Regions from separate parts of the Luteibacter anthropi genome, predicted to be linked through region 1. Evidence: riboswitches for the same ligand, from Rfam matches in the RefSeq annotation. Region 1 holds a riboswitch; the other holds the start of a gene.
What was found. Region 1 has a riboswitch for thiamine pyrophosphate ahead of thiC (phosphomethylpyrimidine synthase ThiC). Riboswitches for the same ligand answer to the same signal wherever they lie in the genome.
Positions count from the first base shown of each region.

Region 2: another riboswitch for thiamine pyrophosphate. It lies ahead of KR767_RS09560 (TonB-dependent siderophore receptor); the one in region 1 lies ahead of thiC (phosphomethylpyrimidine synthase ThiC).

Region 1 is NZ_CP077072.1:921,302-929,254, reverse strand. Features, by position in the region: gene KR767_RS04310 (protein-L-isoaspartate O-methyltransferase family protein) at 1-503, opposite strand, end outside; gene KR767_RS04305 (TetR/AcrR family transcriptional regulator) at 868-1,530, shown strand; TPP riboswitch at 1,566-1,665, shown strand; gene thiC (phosphomethylpyrimidine synthase ThiC) at 1,739-3,580, shown strand; gene KR767_RS04295 (ferritin-like domain-containing protein) at 3,744-4,316, shown strand; gene KR767_RS04290 (DUF2333 family protein) at 4,354-5,382, shown strand; gene ppa (inorganic diphosphatase) at 5,549-6,082, opposite strand; gene KR767_RS04280 (prolyl oligopeptidase family serine peptidase) at 6,215-7,953, opposite strand, start outside.
Region 2 is NZ_CP077072.1:2,152,038-2,159,990, reverse strand. Features, by position in the region: gene KR767_RS09570 (aldo/keto reductase) at 375-1,436, shown strand; gene pnuC (nicotinamide riboside transporter PnuC) at 2,291-2,872, opposite strand; gene KR767_RS09560 (TonB-dependent siderophore receptor) at 2,862-5,033, opposite strand; TPP riboswitch at 5,088-5,183, opposite strand; gene KR767_RS09555 (phosphotransferase enzyme family protein) at 5,203-6,336, opposite strand; gene KR767_RS09550 (efflux transporter outer membrane subunit) at 6,346-7,842, opposite strand; gene KR767_RS09545 (efflux RND transporter permease subunit) at 7,845-7,953, opposite strand, start outside.

The DNA of each region.
Region 1 (7,953 bases):
ACCTTCAGCCAGCGCACGAATTTCTCGGGAACCGCGTGGACTGCCCCGGTGACCACGACGACATCGAAAACGCCGGCCGGCGCGTAGCCGTTGACGGCTTCGGCGGTCTCCAGCGAGACGTTGGTGACACCGGCAGCCGACAGGCGCTGGCGGGCGCCCTCGACGAAGTCGGCATGCATGTCGATGCTGGTGACCTTGCCGCCAAGGCGGGCAAGGCAGGCGGTGAGGTAACCCGAGCCGGTGCCGATTTCCAGCACGTCGTCGGTCTTGGTCAGGGCGATGGCCTGCAACACACGGCCTTCGATCACGGGCTTCATCATCACCTCGCCATGGCCCAGGGGCAGGGTGAGGTCGGCGAATGCCACGTTACGGTGGGCCGGTGCGACGAAGTCTTCGCGACGGACCGACTTGAGGGTCTCGAGGACGTCGTAATCCAGGACCTCCCAGGGGCGGACCTGGTTCTCGACCATGTTCTGCCGGGCCTGTTCGAAATTCATCGCCATGGTGTTCAATCCCGTACGAAATCTGTAAAAAAAGGTCTGGAAGGATAAGCGGTTACCGCCCACATTCCCTAATGTTAAGGCTGAGGTCGCCGGGCCATCGGACGAAGTGCCGGAAGTCACCGGACATACCTGACGGAAGTCATGCTTCCGTGAGATCCGGGGTTCTGGCGGCTGAACGACCGATGGCGAGCATCCTTTCAAGCCATTGGGAACCACCCGTGGGCGGCCCCACTTTCAATTCTAAGGTAGACGGGCGGCGATGCTCCGCTTTTTCCGGTGACGCGGATGCCAACTGCGTCGTGCTGGAAATAACTAAACCGATGCGTATAATAAAGTCATAATCTTTGTTTGTGAAGGTGTAGCCATGAACGCCAGCCCGAAAATGAAACCCCAGGGCCCGGGGCGTCCGAAGGACATGGAGAAACGCGCGGCCATCCTCGACGCGGCCAAGGCCCTGTTTACCCAGGGTGGCTTCGCGGGTACGAGCATGGATGCCGTCGCGGCGTCCGCGGGCGTGTCCAAGCTCACCGTTTACAGCCATTTCGGCGACAAGGACAACCTCTTCCGCGAGGTGATCCGCGCGCACGTGCAGGAACGCCTGCCGGACGACCTGTTCGATTTCAGCCCGGGCGCAGACATCCGCGTCACCCTGGGCAACATCGCCAGCCGCCATGCGGCCATGGAAACCAACACGGAATCCGTGGGCACCTTCCGCGCCATCCTGTCCGACTGCCATTCCGGCGGCAACCCGCGCTTCGGCCGGCTGGTGTGGGAAGAAGGCCCGGCCCGCATGCACAAGCTCGTGCAGCGCCTGCTCGAAGGCGCCACCAGCCGTGGCCAGCTCGATATCCCCGACGTTTCCCGCGCCACCACGCAGTTCCTGGCCCTGCTCAAGGGCGACCTGCTGATCCGCCGGCTGTTCGGCTGCGAAGACTGCGCCGTGCAGTTTGCCGAGGAAGTACGTGCCAATGCGCTGGCCGCTGTCGAGATGTTCATGCGCGCCTATTCGCCGCGCGTCGAGGCCTGATCGCTCGCTTCCTGCTCCGCTTCGTGATTGAATGGTCGGCGAAGCGGGGGTGCCCATGCGATAAGCGCGGGCTGAGAGAGTCCCTTCGAACCTGATCCGGTTGGTACCGGCGTAGGAAGCTTCGCCCACGGGTGACGTGCGTCTGTGCGCGCGTGCCCTGTGGCGGTGCCGTCCGCTTCTCCCTTCCCCCGTGAGGACCGAGAAGCCGATGAATGCCATGCCGTCCGATCTTGCCCGCGCCGCGCGCGAGCTTTCCGAATCCGTTACCCAGCCCATCTCAGGCTCCCGCAAGATCCATGTGACGGGCAGCCGTCCCGACCTGCGCGTGCCCATGCGCGAGATCGCGCAGTCGTCCACGCCGACGCTGTTCGGTGGCGAGACCAATCCCTCCATTGTCGTCTACGACACCTCCGGTCCCTATACCGATCCGGCGCACGCCATCGACCTGGCTACCGGCCTGCCGGCGCTGCGTGCCGGATGGATCGAGGAGCGTGGCGACGTGGAGCGCCTGGATGGCCTGTCGTCGACGTTCGGCCGTTCGCGCGAGGACGACGCGCGCCTGGATGCCATCCGCTTCGGCGAGCGCCGTCTGCCGCTGCGTGCGAAGGCCGGTGCCAACGTCACCCAGATGCATTACGCCCGTCGGGGCATCGTGACGCCGGAGATGGAATACATCGCCATCCGCGAGAACCAGCGCATCGAAGCTCTGGGCGAGAGTGCGCTGCGTACCCAGCATCCCGGCGAAGCGTACGGTGCAGCCCTGCCGCGCCTGATCACGCCTGAGTTCGTACGCGATGAAGTGGCCCGTGGCCGCGCCATCATTCCCGCGAACATCAACCACCCGGAAGCCGAGCCGATGATCATCGGCCGCAACTTCCTCACCAAGGTCAACGCGAACATCGGTAACAGTGCCGTCAGTTCCGGCATTGCCGAGGAAGTGGAAAAGCTGGTGTGGGCGATCCGCTGGGGCGGCGACACCGTGATGGATCTCTCCACCGGCAAGCACATCCACGAAACGCGCGAGTGGATCATCCGCAATTCACCGGTACCCATCGGCACGGTGCCCATTTACCAGGCGCTGGAAAAGGTGGGCGGTGTCGCCGAAGACCTCACCTGGGAAATCTTCCGCGACACGCTGATCGAGCAGGCGGAGCAGGGCGTGGATTACTTCACGATCCATGCCGGCGTGCTGCTGCGTTTCGTGCCACTCACCGCGAAGCGCGTGACCGGCATCGTGTCGCGTGGTGGTTCGATCATGGCCAAGTGGTGCCTTGCGCATCACCGCGAGAATTTCCTCTACACGCACTTCGAGGATATCTGCGAGATCATGAAGGCCTACGACGTGTCCTTCAGCCTCGGTGATGGACTGCGCCCGGGCTGCGTTGCCGATGCCAACGACGCGGCACAGTTCGGCGAACTGGATACGCTGGGCGAGCTGACGCAGATCGCGTGGAAGCACGACGTGCAGTGCATGATCGAAGGCCCCGGCCACGTGCCCATGCAGCTCATCAAGGAGAACATGGAGCGCCAGCTGGAGAAGTGCCACGAGGCGCCGTTCTATACGCTGGGACCACTCACCACGGACATTGCGCCGGGTTACGACCACATCACCAGCGCCATCGGCGCGGCGATGATCGGCTGGTTCGGCACGGCGATGCTCTGCTACGTGACGCCGAAGGAACACCTGGGCCTGCCCAACCGGCAGGACGTGCGCGACGGCATCATTGCCTACAAGATCGCCGCCCATGCGGCGGACCTGGCCAAGGGGCATCCCGGTGCCCAGGTACGCGACAACGCCTTGTCGAAGGCGCGTTTCGAGTTCCGCTGGGACGACCAGTTCAACCTGGGCCTGGATCCGGACAAGGCACGCGAATTCCACGACGAGACGATGCCGAAGGATGCCCATAAGTCGGCCCACTTCTGCTCCATGTGCGGGCCGAAGTTCTGCTCGATGAAAATTACCCAGGACGTACGCGAGTACGCCGAGGGCATGGAAGAAAAGGCCCTGGAATTCCGGGAGCAGGGCAGCGAGGTGTACCGCCGGGCGTAAGGTTGCGAAGGGCATCGCCCGGTCCTGGGAAACAGGGCCGGGCGCTTGCCGGGCATTCCAAATGCACACGATTCGCATTCGGCGATTCTTCACCCGTTCTTCCCAGCGGCCACCCTAACGTCAGGGACATTTCCCACGTCACCTTCCAAGGAGACCTAAGGCCATGTCCAAAGCCAAGCCATTCGTCAGCGATATCGAGAACATTCGTAAGCGCGCCCGCGAGCACATCGACAAGGGGGCGATTACCTCGGGGTATCGCGCGGATCGCGAAACGGTGATCAAACTGCTCAACGAAGCGCTGGCCACCGAGATCGTCTGCGTGCTCCGCTACAAGTATCACTACTACATGGCGCCGGGCATCCACTCGCAGAGCGTCAAGGCCGAATTCCTCGAACATGCCAACGAAGAACAGGTGCATGCCGACCGCATCGCGGAGCGCATCACCCAGCTCGACGGCACACCGAATTTCAGCCCGGAAGGCCTGCTTTCACGCAGTCATGCCGATTACGTCGAAGGCGTGGACCTGGTCGACATGATCAAGGAAGACCTCGTTGCCGAGCGCATCGCCATCGACAGCTACCGCGACATCGTGAACTACATCGGCGACGATGATCCGACCACGCGCCGCATCATGGAAGACATCCTCGCGCAGGAAGAAGAGCACGCCGAAGACATGGCGACCTTGCTGGAGAATCTCGGCAAGAAGGGTGAGCCGGCGGCACCCTCGAAGCATTGAGGGGTAAGCTAGGGGCGAACGTTCGCTCTGACGAAGGATGACCATGAACGCGACCGCCGCCCCCGCGCCTGCCCCGAAACGCAGGCGCCGATCCTTGAGCCTCGTGATCGCACTGCCGATCACGCTTCTCATTCTGCTGGTGCTGTTCTTCATGTGGTGGTGGGACAAGGAACCGGAGCAGTTCGATCCGGTCGCCGTGACCGCCGCACACATGAAGGACCTCGGCCGCCCCGTGAGCACGGGTGCCGTCACCACCTACACGTTGATCCGCTCCGTCGACACCCTGATGGACAAGCGCGGCGGCTACCTGAGCAACGACCGGCTGCCGCCCGGGGCGTTCATGGACAACATCCCCAACTGGGAATTCGGCTCGCTCACCGCCTCGCGCGACCTCGTACGGGCCCTGCGCAACGACTTCAGCCGTTCGCAGACCCAGTCCACGGAGGACAAGGCGCTCGGCGAGGCCGACCCCCTGCTCAACAGCCCCAACGATCGCTGGCTGTTTCCCAGCACGGAATCCCAGTACCGCAAGGCCACGAACGACCTGGAAGACTACCTGGGCCGCCTGAGTGACTCGGAGGATGGCAACGCCCACTTCTACGCCCGCGCCGACAACCTGGCCGACTACCTGCAGACGGTCTCGACCCGCCTGGGCTCGCTGTCCCAGCGACTGTCGGCCAGCGTGGGCCAGCTCAAGGTCGACGCGGCGCCCAACGCCGACGTGGGCGCCAATGCGGCGCCGGCCAAGGCCGTCTACGAGAAGACGCCCTGGAACAAGATCGACGACAACTTCTACGAAGCCCGGGGTTACACCTGGGCCCTTCTGGAACAGTTGAAAGCCTTCCGCCACGACTTCGGGCCCATCCTGAAGTCCAAGAATGCCGATGCCAGCCTCCAGCAGGTGATCCGCGAGCTGGAGGAATCGCAGAAGGCGCTGGGTAGCCCGGTGGTTCTCAACGGCTCGCCATTCGGCTTCTTCGCCAACCATTCGCTGGTGATGGCCAACTACATCTCGCGAGCTAACGCCGCGATCATCGACCTGCGAGCCCTGCTGGGTCGGGGCTGAGCCACAAGAAAAGCCCGCTGACGCGGGCTTTTTCGTCTCTCTGTAGGAGCGCGCCTGCGCGCGACCGGTTTTCGCGATAAACCTGTGGTCGCGCGCAAGGCGCGCTCCTACAGGGGCTTCGAATGCGACCGGACCCGGCCACACACAAAGCGTGCCCCTGGTCGTCTTACTTCGAAGCCTGGTAACGCGCGATGCCGGCGGTGATCTCGGCCTTGGCCTCGTCGGCGCCGACCCAGCCATCCACCTTGACCCACTTGCCCTTCTCGAGATCCTTGTAGTGCTCGAAGAAGTGGCCGATGCGCTCCAGCCAGTGGCCGGACACCTGGGCGATATCGTTGATGTGGGCGTAGCCGCCGAAGATCTTGCCGTGGGGCACGACCACCAGCTTTTCGTCAGCACCCGCTTCGTCGGTCATCTTGAGCATGCCGACCGGATGGCAGCGGATGACCGAGCCCGGGACCAGCGGCAGGGGCAGGATCACCAGGGCGTCAAGCGGATCGCCGTCGCCACCCAGGGTGCCCGGCACATAGCCGTAGTTGCAGGGGTAGCGCATCGGGGTGGAGAGGATGCGGTCGACGAAGATCGCGCCGCTTTCCTTGTCCACTTCGTACTTGACGGGCTCGGCGTCCTTCGGAATTTCGATGATGACGTTGATGTCGTCCGGCACATGCTTGCCGGCGGGAACGAGGTGCAGGCCCATGGTATTCCTTGCTTATTCAGGGGTTAGATCCGCCCCATAGAATAAGCCCTGCACCCCCCGGGGTCCAAATGCCCCGTAGGAGCGCGCCTCGCGCGCGACCGGCACCGGCCGCACGCAAGGCCCACCCTCACCTTATTTCAGGTGTTCCCAAAGATAGGTATACGACAGCGCGTTCATGAACGCCGACTGCTTGTTATCCGCCGCCGCCCCGTGGCCACCCTCGATGTTCTCGTAGAAGCTGGCATCGAAGCCCATGGCCTGCATCCGGGCCGCCATCTTGCGGGCGTGCACCGGGCCCACGCGGTCGTCGCGGGTGGAGGTGGTGAACAGCACGGCCGGGTAATGGGTGCCCTTGTGCAGGTTGTGGTACGGCGAGAAGGTCTGGATGTATTTCCATTCCTCCGGGTTGTCCGGGTTGCCGTACTCGGCCATCCACGAGGCACCGGCGGACATGTGCGGGTAGCGCTTCATGTCGAGCAGGGCCACCTGGCTGACCACGGCGCCGTACAGTTGCGGGTACTTGGTGAGCATGTTGCCCGCCAGCAGGCCGCCGTTGCTGCCGCCCATCATGCCCATGTGCTTCGGGCTGGTGATCTTGCGGTCGATCAGGTCCTGCGACACGGCCGCGAAGTCTTCATAGGCACGCGGACGGTTGGCCTTCTGGGCGGCCTGGTGCCAGCGCGGACCGTATTCGCCGCCGCCACGGATATTGGCGATGACGTAGACCCCGCCCTTTTCCAGCCAGGCACGGCCGACGCCGGCCGAGTAGGCGGGCTGCAACGAGATTTCGAAGCCGCCGTAGCCGTAGACCAGGGTGGGGTTGTTGCCGTCGGTCTTCAGCGACTTCGGCGCGATTTCGAAGTAGGGCACCTTGGTGCCGTCCTTCGAGGTGGCGAAGTGCTGGCTCACGTCGAACTTCGACGCATCGAAGAAGGCCGGGCTGTGCTTGAGTTCCTGCGCGCCGCCATCCTTGCCGACGGTGCCGAAATACAGCGTGGTGGGCTGGAGGAAGCCCGTGACGATCATGAAGTAATCGTCGCTGTCGTCGGCATCTACGCCCGAGGCCTGCACGGTGCTGAGGGCCGGGGCACCCCCGAGCGTTTCGCTCTTCCACGGGCCGCTGGCGGCGGGCGTGAGCACCTGGAGCTGGCTCACCACGTCACGCATCGTGTTGACGATGAGGTGGTTGCGCGTCCACGAATAGCTGGCCAGCGAGCTGTGCGCATCCGGCGCGAACAGCACGGTGATCTCTCGCTTGCCGGCCATGAAATCGTCGAACTTCGTTGCCAGCAGCGAGCCGGAGGGGTAGGTCTTGCCGCCCACGGTCCAGTCGGTGCGTGGTTCGATCAGCAGCCATTCGCGCTCGACGTCGGTCTCGGCGTCGTTGGGCACGTCGATCTTGGTGAGCTTGCCGTCCTTGCCGCGAAGGTAGGTTTCGGAGTTGTAGAACGCCAGCGCGCGATGCACGAAGTCGCGCTCGAAGCCCGGGGTGCGGTCGCGGAAGGCCGAGATGGACATGTCGGTCTTCTGGCCTTCGTACACCGTGGTGGCGGACGACAGCGGCGTGCCGCGCTTCCATTCCTTCACGATGCGCGGGTAACTGGAATCGGTCATGGAGCCCGGGCCGAAATCGGTGGCCACGTAGATGTGGTCCTGGTCGATCCAGGCGATCTGGCTCTTGGCCTCGGGCAGGGTGAAGCCATCCTTGATGAAGGACTTCGTGGTGAGGTCGAACTCGCGGACCACGTCGGCATCGGCACCGCCGCGCGAGAGCGACAGCAGGCAGCGGCGGTAGTCGGGCTTAAGGCACTGGGCACCATGCCACACCCAGTTTTCCTTCTCGGCGGCGTTCAGCGCATCGAGATCGATCA
Region 2 (7,953 bases), 1.2 Mb from region 1:
GTGGCGTGGTCGTGTTTACTGGTAAACCGGGGCGCTGGGTTCCAGCGTTCGCTGGAACGACGGGCTACAAGACTGGAATCTCCTGCCTACCCCTCGCGTCCTCCCTGCGAACGCAGGGACCCAGTGCGGTGCAATGGATTAACGACGGGCTAAAAGACTGGGATGTCCTGCCTACCCCTCACGTCGTCCCTGCGAACGCAGGGACCCAGTGCGGTGCAATGGGTTGTCGCGATCATGTTACCTACATAATCCCCGGCACACCGCAACGCCGACGCCACTGCACACCAATCACCGCTGCACTGAAAACGTTTCAATTTACGCCCCGCCATGGTGGACGTACTTTCGTAGGAATCCCAATCACCCAAGGGTTTCCCATGGAATACCGACTGCTTGGCCGTTCCGGCCTCAAGGTCTCCACGCTGACAATGGGCACGATGACGTTCGGTGGCGAAGGCAAGTTCGCCACCGTCGGCAGCAGTGGCGTCGACGAAGCCCGCCGCTTGATCGACATGTGCGTGGATGCGGGCGTGAACCTGCTCGACACGGCCAACATGTATTCCGCCGGCCGCTCGGAAGAGATCATCGGTGAAGTGCTCAACGGCAAGCGCCCGAAAGGCCTGCTGCTCGCCACCAAGGCACGCTTCCGCATGGGCGACGGCCCGAACGACGTCGGCCTGTCGCGTCACCACCTGATCCGTGAGTGCGAGGCCAGCCTGCGTCGCCTGCGTACCGACGTGATCGACCTGTACCAGGTCCACCAGTGGGACGGACTCACGCCGCTGGAAGAAACCCTCGAAGCACTCGATACGCTGGTGAAGCAGGGTAAGGTTCGCTACCTCGGCTGCTCGAACTATTCGGCGTGGCATCTGATGAAGGCGCTGGGTATCAGCGAGCGCGAACATCGCCAGCGCTTTGTTGCCCAGCAGATCCATTACACGCTGGAAGCGCGCGAAGCCGAGTATGAATTGCTGCCGATCTCCATCGACCAGGGACTGGGCGTACTCGTATGGAGTCCGCTTGCTGCGGGCCTGCTCTCGGGCAAGCACCGTCGCGATGCGAAGGCTCCGGAAGGTTCACGCCAGCTCGCCGGCTGGACGGAGCCGCCGATCCGCGATGAAGAGCGTCTGTGGCGCATCGTGGACGTGCTGGTGTCGATCGGCGAGGCGCGTGGCGTATCGGCGGCGCAGGTCGCCCTGGCGTGGCTGCTGGAGCGTCCGGCCGTGACGTCTCTGGTAATCGGCGGCCGTACCGAGGCACAGTTCCGCGACAATCTCGCAGCGACCGAGCTGAAGCTCACCGCCGAGGAGCGTCAGCATCTGGATGATGTCAGCGCCCCGCCGGTGCTCTACCCGTACTGGCATCAGTTGTACACTGCATCGGACCGCCTCAGCGAAGCCGACATGCCACTGCTGCGTCCACACCTGGACAAAAAGTAGGCCCGCCTGTCGTTCCTGCGCAGGCAGGAACCCAGCGCACCGATTCACCAGTAAACACCGCTACGTTGCATCGGCTTGTGTGTAGGTGACCCTCTCGCGAGAACCCACCGCACCGCACTGGGTCCCTGCGATCGCAGGGACGACGTGAGGGGTAGACAGGGAATCGCAATCTCCCAACCCGTCGTTCCTGCGAACGCAGGAACCCAGCGCCTCGGTTCACCAGTAAACACCGCCACGTTTCATCGGCTTGTGTGTAGGTAACCCTCTCGCGGAAACCTATTGCACCGCACTGGGTCCCCGCGTTCGCAGGGACGACGTGAGGGGTAGACAGGGAATCGCAATCTCCCAACCCGTCGTTCCTGCGAACGCAGGAACCCAGCGCCACGGTTCACCAGTAAACACCGCCACGTTTCATCGGCTTGTGTGTAGGTAACCCTCTCGCGGAAACCTATTGCACCGCACTGGGTCCCTGCGATCGCAGGGACGACGTGAGGGGTAGACAGGGAATCGCAATCTCCCAACCCGTCGTTCCTGCGAACGCAGGAACCCAGCGCCTCGGTTCACCAGTAAACACCGCCACGTTTCATCGGCTTGTGTGTAGGTAACCCTCTCGCGGAAACCTATTGCACCGCACTGGGTCCCTGCGATCGCAGGGACGACGTGAGGGGTAGACAGGGAATCGCAATCTCCCAACCCGTCGTTCCTGCGAACGCAGGAACCCAGCGCCACGGTTCACCAGTAAACACCGCCACGTTTCATCGGCTTGTGTGTAGGTAACCCGCTCGCGGAAACCTATTGCACCGCACTGGGTCCCTGCGTTCGCAGGGACGACGTGAGGGGAGGAATAAGAGACATCAAGTGACGGCATGCGTCCGAAGGTCCTGGCGCCAGGCACGCAGACCCATCGACGCCAGCACGACGAAACCAGCGTACAGCACGGCCGTGACCGGCAGATCCTTATAGACGTACTCGCCTACGTAGATCACATCCACCACGATCCACAACCACCACGCAGCAGCATGCCGACGCGCCTGCCACCACTGGGCAACGAGGCTGAACGCGGTAAGCGCCGCATCCAGCCACGGCAGCGCAGCATCCGTCCAGCGATGCATGCCGAAGCCAAGCGCCAGGGCAGCAAGCGTGCCCACGGCCAGATGCAGGATCGCACTGCGCCTGTCGAGCGCCGTGACGCGCACATGGCCCGTATCGTCAAGATGACGCAACCATCGCTGCCAGCCGTAGAGGATCAACACGGCAAACACCACCTGCAACAAAGTATCCGAGTACAGCTTCGCCTCGATGAAGATCCACGCATAGGCAATCACGGACACCAGTCCCACAGGCCACGACCAGGGACTGCGCCGTGCCGTAAGCCATACGCCCGCCGCGCTCACCAGCGCAGCAGACACCTCGAAGGCCGACAGCTCAAAGGTCATACGTCACCGACAGGCGCGCCAGGCGCGGCATGCCCGGGAACAGGTAACGGTCGCCGCCCGAACTGCCCGTATCGCGCCAGTAGAAGTGATTGAACACGTTGTCGACGTTGAGGCGGATCGTGAGCGCATGCGCATCGATGGCAGTGACATAGCGCAGCCCCGCATCGAACACATGATAGGCCGGCACACTGGTGCGGCCATCGGGTGTGGCAACGTTCGTACCCACATAGCGCCAGCCGCCAAGCATGGCCAGGCCCGGCGCAAACGGCAGGCTGTAGTCGGCATATACCGCCGTGCGCCAACGCGGCACGTTGATTACCTGATGGCCTTCGTAAGCGGCAATGCCCGTGTTTTCCGCACGTGCGCGTATCGCATTGGCACTGGCCGTGATGCGCAGGTTGTCGGTGACGCGACCGGCGAGGTTCAGCTCGACGCCCGTATGCACCTCCTGGCCCATCTGCACGAAGGTGAAGCCCGAGGCCGAACTATCCGGGCTCGCGAACTGATAGGGCTGACGGATGCGATATACCGCCGCCTGGAGGTCCAGCGAATCACTGACGGCGTACTTCGCGCCCGCCTCGATCTGCCGCGAATGCAACGGCGCCAGCGTCGTGCCGCCATTGCTCGTCCAGTACGGCGCCGAGCGACCCAGCGACAGGCCCTCGCCGTAGCTGACATAGGTGGTCAGAGGCGCCGTGGGCTGCCAGAGCACGGCGGCCTGCGGCAGCGTCTTGGTCATACGCGTATGTCGCTGCTCAACGCCACTACTGTCATAAGCGGTTTCGTCCAGACGCACCAGGCGTGCACCCGCCAGCACCTGCCACTGTTCGCCCAGATGCACGCGGTCGATGGCAAACAAAGTACGCTGCCAGCTGGTGAGCCGGCGTGCCGACGGACCGGGCTGGTTGGGCGATGGTGCGAACACCGGCGGCTCGGGATCGTCGATGTTCGCCGTACCCACGTAGTCGTACACGTAAGGACGCTGATCCAGCGTGCGCCGGAAACTGCTGGCACCCACGTTCAGCTCGTGATCCACGCTGCCCGTGGCGAAACTGCCGGTAAGAACGGCGCGCACTTCGTCGTTCACGCGGGTATCGTCGGGACTGCGGAAATCGTAGACGTCGTAGTCGCCGTTCGGCGCGAAGAAATAACCCGGCGAACCGTTTGCGCAGGCAGCGGCATACGCACAACCATAGGCAAACGCCACGTTGTCGTCGATGGCAGTGCGGCTATGTCCTGCCGACAGCTGGCCGTTCCAGTTGTCGCTGAAGCGGTAATTGAAGCGCAGCGAGGTATTGCTCGAATGAATACCCACCGGCTGCTGCCAGGGCTGGTACCCCAGCAGGCGCGTGCGACTGGGATGCCCGGGAATCGTGGTGCCACCGAGCAGCTGGTAGCCTGAAGCCGAACGCTGGCCGCTGGTCTGGTAATCCGTATCGAGCAGCAGTGTGGCACGCTCGCTGATCTTCCAGTCTGCCGCGATGGAAACAAAGCTGCGCCGACCATTGGCATGCTCGATATACGAGTGGGTCTGCTCGTTGGCCGCGTTCACGCGCATCCCGAACGACGGCGAGAACCAGGCACCGAGATCGAGCGCTTCGTATGACGAACCATGCGAATCTGTGCCGACGGTGACCGTATGGACGTCCGCTGCACGCTTGCTCACATAGTTGACCAGGCCACCGGGCTCGACCACGCCGGCTTCCAGTCCACCCAGGCCCTTGAGCACTTCCACGCGCTCCTTGCCTTCCAGCGCCAGTCGCTGTTCACCTGACATGAGCATGCCGTTGAAGCGGAAGCCGGTGGCCAGATCGAGCGGAAAACCACGGATGGAGACATCCTGGTAGTAACCCACCGGCGCGTAGTTGTCGTTGATCGCGGCATCGCCGCGCACCAGTTCGCTCAGCGAACGGGGCTGGCGGTCGTCGATCTGCGCGCGCGTAATCACGGTGATCGCGGCCGGCGTGTCGTGCAGGCTCGCGCTGCCGAAGCTGCCGAAGGTATCCAGCTGCGAACTGGCGGCCTGGTAACCGTTGGCAGTGGTGGCATGCACGTCGATCGTGGGCAGGGTGCGCGCCTGCGGCGCGGCATCGTCGGCTGCCCGCGCGAACGGCGCGGCGGCAAGCAGGGCAAGGAAAAGCGGGGTGCGGGAGGGGTTCATCGTCGTCTTCGTGGCTACGGACGAAGCGACGGCGGACCGCATGCCGCGCAGACGGCCGTGGTCCTGCAAGCTCCCTACGCCGGTGTTAACCGGATCAGGTTCCAAGGGACTCTCTCAGCCGGCATTCGCCCGGCACCCCCGCTTCAGGCGCCTATTGAACCACGAATCGTCAGACGGCGTAGCGCAGGAAGTCCAGGAAGGCCCGGCCGTAGGGGCCGGCAAACCAGGCCGCATGGCCGCGCAGGAAGGTGTGATAGGCCACGTCGGCGTGGTCGGGGCGGCGCGTGATGCCCTCGAAATACTCCACCTCGGACAGTGCGAAGTCGATATGCACCAGCGGCAACACGTCGGCAAGCAGGGCTACGTCTTCGGCCGTGAGTGGCCTTACCGAGCGGTAGCCGCGAAGCAGCGCCAGGGCAAGATCCGTACGGGCGATGTCACCACGCGCCACGTCCAGCCATGCAATGGCATTGCGCTCGATGGCGGTCGCGAGGTCGAACAGGGCAAAGGTGCGCGCCGACAGGCCGAAGTCCAGCACGTCGGTAATCGTGGCGGCGTCGCCATCGTCGCTCCAGCAGAGGTTCGACACATGCCAGTCGCCGTGCGTCCATAGCGGCGCCTGATACGCGATGCCATCCCAGGCACTCCTATGCCAGGGTGCGATGGCGGTGCTGACCTGGGTTTTCCAGTCGTGCCGGCGCAGGTAGGCATCCAGGTGCGGCCGGTGCGCCAGCTGGTCAGCCATGGACGCCACCGGGTCCGGATCGGAAAGAATTTCCGCGCGGGCCACGAGGATATCGGTGGATCGCTGGGGCGCGTCATAGCCTTCGGCGGCCAGATGCAGCCGGCCAAGCATCGCGCCCGCCGCCCAGGCATGTTTCACCCCACCAATAGGCGACCACGAGAACGCATCGCGGTAGATATCGCGACCGCGTGCCGGGTCGTGGATCTCGTAGACCCATTGGCCCTGCTTCAGGACCGTGGCGCCGTCTTCCATGGCAAGCACACGCGGCACGGGCATACCTCGCGCACGCAGGTGCGCCGAGAAATGGTGCTCTTCTTCCAGCTGTGCCGGTGTGCGCACGCTGCGATGGTGGCGCTTCATGAAGACGCGCCCCTGCGCCGTATCGACCAGCGCGGCGGCAGACAGCGGCCGGGGGCTGCGCCAGGCCAGTGCGCGCAGGCCGCCCAGCTGCGGATAGTGTTCAAGGACGACGCCCACCTCGGGAGCGACCAGCGGCGGCCAGTCGGGTTCCAGTTCGTCGCCGGCAAGGCCGTGGGTAAGGTGGACGTCGTCGATCATCCCGGGAGTTTACCCGTGCGGCTGCTCCGTCGTGGCCGACGCGGTATCCGCGTCGTCGTGACGGTTCCACCAGCCGCCACCCAGTGCCTGGAACAGGGCCGTGGTGTCGGACAAGCGAGTGGCCTTGGCCTGTGCCAGCGACAACAGGGCCTGCCGCCAGAGCAGTTCGCTGGCAAGCACCTGCGACTGGCTGGCGTCGCCAAGGCTCAGCTGCTGCTGGAGGATGGACAGGCTGCTTGCCGCCGCGCGCTCCGCCCGCTGGGCCGCCAACAGGGCCTGCGTGTCGGCACGGATGGCATGAAGAGTGTCTGCCACCGATTGCAGGGCTGCCAGCACCACGCCGCGGTACTGCGCCGCTGCCTGGTCATAGGCCGCCTCCGCCGCACGCTGCTTGTGCTTGAGCGTGCCGCCGTCGAACAGGGGCTGGGTCAGGCCCGCTCCCAGGCTCCAGAAACCGGTGCTGCCCGCAAACAGCTGGCTGGTCTTCTCTGCCGTGGTGCCGGCGGTGGCCGTGATCTGGAGGTCCGGCAGGCGTGCCGCGACCGCCACGCCCACATCGGCGCTGGCGCCATGCAGGGCTTCTTCGGCCGCGCGCACGTCGGGACGTTGCTCCACCAGCTTCGCCGGAAGGCTGAGCGGCAGTTCCTTCGGCAGGTGCAATGATTCGAGGGTGAACACCGCCGGCACCGATTCGTCCGGACGCCGGCCCGTGAGCACGGCCAGCAGGTCGCGCTGTTGCGCCAGCTGCTTTTCCAGCGGTGGCAGCGTCGCCCTGCTCTGTTCCAGCGCAGCCACCTGCACGGCGATATCACCATCGGAAACGTCACCCAGCGCACGCTGGCGACGAAGCGTTTCGAGGATGCGACCCTGCGCGTCGATGATGCGCTGGGTGACGTCGATCTGCTCGCGCAGCGACGCCTCGCCGATGGCGGCATTCACCACGTTGCTGGTCAGCGTCAGATACGTGGCCTCCAGCTGGAAGCGCTGCGCCTCGGCCTGCGCCACGCTCGATTCCACCTGGCGTCGCGTACCACCCCAGATATCGGGCGAATACGACACACTGAGCTGTGCCGTGGTGAGGTTGTACAGGCTGGCATTGGACGCGGCACCGCTGGCGACATCCGCCGCCGTATCCTGGCGTGTGCTGTTCACGCTGCCGTTCACCGTGGGGAAATAGGCCCCGCGCTGGGCCCTCACGTTTTCCCACGCCTGGCGCAGCGCCGCGTGTGCGGCGGTCACGTCACTGTTATGCGCCAGCGCGTCGGCGATCAGCGCATCCAGCTGCTTGTCGTGGAACAGCGTCCACCACTGGCCGGGAATATCCATGCCTTCCACGATGTGCTGCGCGGCGTGCCCTGTCATTGGTCTGGGATGCGGCTCGTATGCCGTGGCCTTCGGCGCGTCGGGACGCTGGAAGTCCGGACCCACCGCACAGCCGGCGAGCCCGACGAGAAGCAGGGGCAGCAACAGGCGCGTGCATGCCCTGGCTTGAATGAACTGGCGCATGATCAGATCTCCTGCCCGGGCCGCGCATGACGGCGGCGACGGCGCTCCACGGAACGCTCCAGCACATCGTAGAAAGTGGGAAGGATGAACAAGGTCAGCAGGGTCGCGACC